Regions from separate parts of the Microtetraspora glauca genome, predicted to be linked through region 1. Evidence: predicted binding sites of a transcription regulator. Region 1 holds the regulator's gene; the other holds the start of a gene.

Region 1 (3,567 bases):
ACCGGCACGACGGCGACGTCGGGCTGGACCGTGACGTGGACCTTCCCCAACGGCCAGACGATCAGCCAGCTCTGGAACGGCACACTGTCCGCCGGCGGATCCGCGGTCACGGTGACCAACCTGAGTTGGAACGGAGGCCTGGCGGTGAACGCCTCGACCACGTTCGGCTTCCAGGCGTCCTGGTCCGGGACCAACGGAAGCCCGGCCTCGGTCACCTGCGCCGCCGCCTGAGCCGTACCCGGTCCGGCCGGTAGCACCGCCTGACCCGAGCCGCCGCCCGATCCGCACCGGGCGGCGGCTCCGTCAGGACAGCGCGGTGGAGATCCGGGTCAGGATCTCTTCCAGGATCGGCTCCGAGGTACCGAAGTTGATCCGCGCGTAACCCTCGCCGCCCGGTCCGAACAACGGGCCGGGATTGAGCCTGACCCGCGCCTCCCGCTCCAGGTAGGCGGCGGGGTCCTCGTCGAGGAAGCCGAGGTCGAGCCACCCCAGATAGGTGGCCTGGGGGATCCGGTAGCCCACTCGGGACGGCAGCCGCTCGGCGATGAGCCGGCGGTTGCGGTCCAGGATGGCGAGGACCTCGGCCAGCCAGGCGTCGCCGTGCCGCCAGGCGGCCACGGTCGCCTCCACACCGAGCAGGTTGGGCGCGCCGTAGATGTGCGCGGGCTGCCGGTTCACCGCGTCGCGTACGGCCGGTGCGCCGAGATGCGCGACGGAGCAGCGGATGCCGCCCATGTTGAACGCCTTCGTCGCGGAGGTGAGCGTGACGGTGCGGGCGGGCAGCAGCGTGCCGAACGGGATGTGTGACTGCGGCCCGTACGTCAGGTCGGCGTGGATCTCGTCGGAGAGGACCAGGGCGTCGTGCCGCTCGGCGTACTCGGCGAGCGCGCCCAACTCCTCGGCGGTGAACACCCGGCCAGTGGGGTTGTGCGGGTTGACCAGCAGCAGCACGGCGGCCGGCTCGTCCGGCACCTCGAACCGCCACCCGTCGCCGTCCGGCAGCATCGGGATGGACAGCAGCCGCCGTCCCATCTCGGCGATGGTGTCCAGGAACGGGTGGTAGGCCGGAGTGTGCAGGGCGACGGTGTCACCCGGCCGGGTCGTCAGGTGCAGCAACACCTGGAGGGCCTGGTTGATGTCGCTGTAGGACCGGACGTGGCCGGGATCGGGGCGGAAGCCGTACCGGGTCTCCATGCGCTCGGCGAACGCTTCGGCGAGGGGACCGACGGAGGGCTCGTCCAGCCACGAGGGATAGCCGAGGTCGGTCTCGGCGCGGCGCGTCACCGCCTCGCGCACCGCCTGCGGAACGGGGAAGTCCATGTCGGCGACCCAGGAGGGGATCACGCCGGGCGAGGTCTGCGACCACTTGAGACCGTCGCGTAGGGAGGCGTCCTCCAGGCTGAGCTGGTCAAGGTTGCGCGTCACAGAGCAAGCCTATTTGCGGCAATCACCCTGATTGCTCCGTGACCGCTCCGCGGTGACAGAGGTCACCGCGGAGCGACGCCGGATGCGCGGTCCGGAGGGTCGGCCCGCTCGGCGGGCCGGGGACCTAGAGCTTGCGCAGGACCGCGGTGACCTTGCCCAGGACGGTCGCCTCGTCGCCAGGGATCGGCTCGTAGTTGGCGTTGTGCGGCACCAGCCACACATGCCCGTCCTTGCGCTTGAAGGTCTTCACCGTGGCCTCGCCGTCGATCATGGCGGCCACGACGTCGCCGTTGTCGGCGACCGGCTGCTGGCGCACCACGACCCAGTCGCCGTCGGCGATGGCGGCGTCGATCATCGAGTCACCGCTGACCTGGAGGAGGAACAGCGTTCCCTCACCGACCAGCTGCTTCGGCAACGCGAAGACGTCCTCGATGCTCTGCTCGGCCAGGATCGGGCCTCCGGCGGCGATGCGGCCGACCAGCGGCACGTACGCGGCGGTCGGGCGGCTGAAGCCGGGCTCCACCTCCGCGGCGTCCGGGTCGACCCACAGCACCGGCTCGCCGGGCAAGCGGACCTCGAGCGCCCGGGGGCGGTGCGGGTCGCGGCGCAGGTACCCCTTACGCTGCAACGCCGTGAGCTGATGCGACACGCTGGAGGTGCTGGTCAGCTGGACCGCCTCACCGATCTCGCGCATCGAGGGCGGATATCCGCGCTGCTGCACGGAGTCGCGGATGACCTCGAGGATCTTGCGCTGCCTGGGGGTGAGACCAAGGGAGTCACGCCTGCGCACCGCAAGGTCGCTGACACTCTCTTCCTGCCCGCTCACCAAACCACCTCCCAATCCGTGTTCTTCATGTCGCACAGAGCGACGGTACCTCGATCCAAGATCATCATCAAACAATTGTTCGATTCGATGTGAATACCGCCACCTGTGTGGATGTAGCAACATCGTACGGGAGTTCGATCGACATCGTGTTCGATATTGCCGAGATTTCGCCGATCTTCTTGTAATGTGCCCGCGCGATGCCATCGGGGCCTGCGACACGCCCGGGGTTCAGGGTGATTCCCCAGGTTGAACAGCGACTTCGCCCGAGCCGTCGCGGCCGACTTGCGTTCAAGGTCGGGCACTTCTACGGTTGGACCACAACATCTAGTAGTTACAGCGATGTACTTCACCACAGCTTGTGTTTCCGTGACCGCTTCACGACGATTTCGTGAGGTGGGCGCAAGCGTTTCCAGGGAGGCGATGACGTGCACTGCCCGTTTTGCCGTCACCCGGACACGCGGGTCGTCGACAGCCGCTCTACCGAGGACGGGGCCGCGATTCGCCGCCGGCGAACCTGCTCGGAATGCGGGCGCAGGTTCACCACCCAGGAAACCGTTCTGCTCATGGTCAGCAAGCGCAGCGGAGTGACCGAGCCGTTCTCACGTGACAAGGTCGTCGCCGGTGTGCGGCGGGCCTGCCAGGGACGCCCGGTCGGCGAGGATTCGCTCGCGCAGCTCGGGCAGCTCGTGGAGGAGAGCATCAGGGCCACCGGATGCGCCGAGATCGCCTCGCATGAGGTGGGCCTGGCCATCCTGGGGCCGCTGCGCGAGCTGGACGAGGTCGCCTACCTGCGCTTCGCCTCGGTCTATCGGGGGTTCGAGACGCTGGCCGACTTCGAGGCCGAGATCGAGCAGCTCAGAGCCGCGCGCACCGCCGTCCAGCAGTAGCGGCGGGAGTTGGCGGGACGGCCGACGCGGACGCCCGTCACGCACGGTGGTTAAACAGACACGTGATCGGATGCGAGGGGCTCCACCGGGCCCCGGGAGGGGGAATTCATGACAGAGATCGTGAACGGCACCGAGACGGGCACCGGGGGACGGGGTGGCAAGCGGCCGGCGCGTAAGGGGCTCAAGATGAAGCGCGTCTTCACCACCCCGGGGGTCCACCCGTACGACGCGGTGACCTGGGAGCGCCGCGACGTCGTCATGACGAACTGGCGCGACGGCTCGATCAACTTCGAGCAGCGCGGAGTGGAGTTCCCCGAGTTCTGGTCGGTCAACGCCGCCAACATCGTCACCAGCAAGTACTTCCGCGGCGCCGTCGGCACGCCCCAGCGCGAGTCGAGCCTGCGGCAGCTCGTCGACCGGGTCGTGGAC
Region 2 (3,567 bases), on a different contig from region 1:
CCGTGGCGGCCCTCGGACAGGAAGCGCTCCATCAGCAGGCCGTGTTCGAGCGGGTTCACCTCTCCGATGCCGGTGAGGTAGGTGACCAGGCTGCCCGCGCCGGAGCCGCGGATCGCGCAGCGCACGCCCATGTCCCGGATCATGTCGGTGATGCCGGCCACCGCGACGAAGTAGCCGGACAGCCGCTTCCTCTCGATGATGTCCAGCTCGGCGGCGAGCCGGTCCCTGGCCTCTTTCGAACGTTCCATTCCCCGGCGGCGCAGGCCGTCGTCGCAGCGGTTCCGCAGCATCGGGACCGGATCGCCGCCGATCTCCGGCAGGTGCAGCGCGCCGGGCGGGTCGGACAGGAGCGGGACGATCTCGACCGGATCGAGCGCGCACCTCTCCGCGACGTGACGCGTCTCCGCCAGGAGGCGGACCATCCGGTTCCTGTCGCCGCCGCAGACCCGGGCCGCCACCGGGCCCATCTCCTCGCCGCTCTTGAGGTACGCCTGCGTGGAGGGCTCCAGGTGCCGGACGTGCAGCGGGGCGAGCCTGCGCGCGGCGTCCAGCACGTTGCCCACCTGGTGGTCTGCGGTGTCGAGGTGGCGCACCGCGTTGGTCAGCACGGCGGGGACGCCCGCCGAGTCGGCCAGGCCGATCATCCGGGCGGCGGTGTTCGCGTCGCGGTAGCCGTAGTGGTCGGTCACCTCGACCACGACGTCGGGCACCGCCGCGCGCCAGGCGGCCAGCAGCGTCCTGGCCTCGTCGTCGCGCTGTCCGGCCGCCGCGTGCCCGACATCGGACCTGGGCCCGAGCAGCACCGTCAGCCGGGCGTCGCCCGAGGGGCCGCGCGCGTGCTCGGCCACCATCTCGCGCGTCACGTACGGCTCGCCGCGCTCTCCCACGTGGTGGGCGGCGGTGACGAGGCGGCACAGGTGGCCCCAGCCGTCCGCGCGGGCCAGGACGACGATCCGCCACTCGTCCTTGCCCGGGGAGCCGTCCCCCTGGGAGCCGCCACCGTGGGAGCCCTTGCCCCGGGAGTGCTCCCTGGGGCCGAGGACCAGGTCGACCCCGGCGATGGGGGCGAGGCCCTCGGCATGGCACGCCCGGATGTGCTTGATCGCGCCGTAGAGGCCGTCGCGGTCGGTCAGCGCGAGCGCGTCCATGCCGTGGGCTGCCGCGCGCGCGACCAGGGCGGGCGGGAACGCCGTGCCGTACCGGAGGGAGTAGGCGGAGGCCACGTGGAGGTGGACGAAGGAGCCCATCAGTCCCACGCCCTCAGCAGCAGCCAGCCGCCGCTCGCGGTGTCGAAGCGCAGCTCGTAGGTGCCGACGCCGGTGGTCGCGCCGGCCTCGACCCGCCAGAACCGCCGCTCGCCCGGGTCGGTGTCGGAGGTCTTCCACCACTCGCGGGCCACCACCCAGTGATCCTGGACCTGGCGGATCGCGTAGAGCCGGTCACGCCAGACGAACTGGGCGGGCCGGTCGTCCCGGATCCACACCTCGATCGGATCACCATAAAGTCTGCTCAAGACGGATCTTCCCCCCATGGTCGGCGCCCGGGGGAAGGCGGGCGCAACGTGCTACTTCGAACATATGTTCTCAGAAGATCGACCGCAACTCGGGCCGGAACCGCGCCGAGATCCGTTCACAAAGCGCCACCGTCCCGGGCCCTTCCGTTCACCAAAGCGCAATCTGCCCAGGGCTTACTGGGTCTGGTTTGTTGCATTGAGTTCGCCTACGTTCGATCCACGTACGACAGTGGGAGACAAAAGCGTGTCTGCGCGCATCGCCGGCCTCGTGGCCGCCCTGACCATCGCCATCCCATTGAGCGCGGCCTGCGGCGCCGCACCCACCGAGAGCGCGGCCGGCTCCGGAGGGACCGACGCGAAGGCCGCCACCTCGGCCGCCGACTTCGGCGGGCTCGACAAGCTGGTCGAAGCCGCCAAGAAGGAAGGCAAACTCAACGTCATCGCGCTCCCCCGCGACTGGGCGAACTACGGGGAGCTGCTCGACACCTTCTCGAAGAAGTACGGCATCACGATCACCAGCGACAACCCCGACGGCTCCAGTTCCGACGAGATCAACGCGGTGAAGACGCTCAAGGGCCAGGACCGCGCCCCCGACGTGCTGGACCTCGGCCAGTCCTTCGCCCTCAGCGGTTCGCAGGAGGGCCTGTTCGCGCCGTACAAGGTCGCGGCGTGGGACAAGATCCCCGACGGGCAGAAGGACCCGAACGGCACCTGGTACAACGACTACGGCGGCTACGTGTCGATCGGCTGCGACGCCAAGAAGGTGGCGAACTGCCCGCAGACGTACGCCGACCTGCTCAAGCCGGAGTACAAGGGCAAGGTCGCCCTGAACGGTGACCCGACCAAGGCGGGCGCGGCCTTCGCCGGCGTCTACGCCGCGTCCCTGGCGGGCGGCGGTTCGTTCGACGACATCCAGCCCGGGCTGGAGTTCTTCAAGAAGCTCAAGGCCGCCGGCAACTTCAACCCCGTCGAGTCCACCCCCGCGACCGTCCAGAACGGCGAGACGCCGATCAGCATCGACTGGGACTACCTCAACGCCGGGTACGCCGACCAGTTCGCGGCCAAGGGCGTGGAGTGGAAGGTCGCCGTCCCGAGCGACGGCAAGTACGCCCAGTTCTACGCCCAGGCGATCAACAAGGACGCGCCGCACCCCGCGGCCGCCCGCCTGTGGCAGGAGTTCCTCTACAGCACCGAGGGCCAGAACCTCTGGCTCAAGGGCTACGCCCGCGCGGTCCTGCTGCCCGCGATGCAGGCCGACGGCACCGCCGACGCCGCCGTGGTGGCCAAGCTCCCCGCGGTCGAGGGCACACCCACCTTCCCGACCGAGGCCCAGATCAACAAGGCCAAGGAGACCCTCGCCACCGGCTGGGGCGCCGCGGTCTCCGGATGAGCCTTCCCGCGGGTACGGCTTCCGCCTCGGCGCCGGGCCGGAGCCGCAGGAGATCGAGAGGATGGATCGCGACGGTGCCGCTGCTGGCGTTCGTCGCGATCGTCTTCGGCGCCCCACTGGTCGTACTGCTCGGCGGCACGTTCGTCCGCCAGGGGCGGATCACCGGGGAGAACCTGGCCGAATCGCTGCAGGGCGCCTACCTCACCGCGCTGATCGGCAGCGTGAAGCTGTCGGCGACGGTCGCGGTGCTCGGCACGATCCTCGGCACCTTCCTCGCCCAGGCCGTCGTCACCTCGCGGCTGCGCGAGGCCGTCCTCACGGCGTCGGGCGTGCTGGCGAACTTCGGCGGCGTGCCGCTGGCGTTCGCCTGGATCGCCACGCTGGGCAACTCCGGCGTCGTCACCCGCCTCCTCGGACTCGGCGAGCACGGGTGGAGCCTCTACAACTTCTGGGGGCTCACCCTGGTCTACCTGTACTTCTCCGTGCCGCTGATGGTCCTCGTCATCACCCCGGCACTGGACGGGCTGCGGCCGCAGTGGCGCGAGGCCGCGCTGAACAACGGCGCGTCCGCCTGGCAGTTCTGGCGGTACGTGGGCGTCCCCGTGCTCACGCCGTCGCTGCTCGGCGGGGTGGTGCTGCTGTTCGGCAGCGCCTTCGCCGCCTA

Evidence for each region. The regulator LexA, encoded in region 1, represses DNA repair genes until DNA is damaged. The targets are predictions, from matches to a motif close to TCGAACANNTGTTCGA.
Region 2: the regulator LexA is predicted to act here: its motif matches at 1,570-1,585, upstream of AB0I59_RS33035 (DUF6504 family protein).

The regions. Positions count from the first base shown of each region.
Region 1 covers NZ_JBFALK010000002.1:73,574-77,140, forward strand. The annotation lists gene AB0I59_RS03575 (cellulase family glycosylhydrolase) at 1-231, shown strand, start outside; gene AB0I59_RS03580 (MalY/PatB family protein) at 304-1,425, opposite strand; gene lexA (transcriptional repressor LexA) at 1,550-2,251, opposite strand; gene nrdR (transcriptional regulator NrdR) at 2,677-3,138, shown strand; gene AB0I59_RS03595 (vitamin B12-dependent ribonucleotide reductase) at 3,247-3,567, shown strand, end outside.
Region 2 covers NZ_JBFALK010000022.1:78,647-82,213, forward strand. The annotation lists gene AB0I59_RS33030 (DNA polymerase III subunit alpha) at 1-1,247, opposite strand, end outside; gene AB0I59_RS33035 (DUF6504 family protein) at 1,247-1,513, opposite strand; gene AB0I59_RS33040 (ABC transporter substrate-binding protein) at 1,758-2,903, shown strand; gene AB0I59_RS33045 (ABC transporter permease) at 2,978-3,567, shown strand, end outside.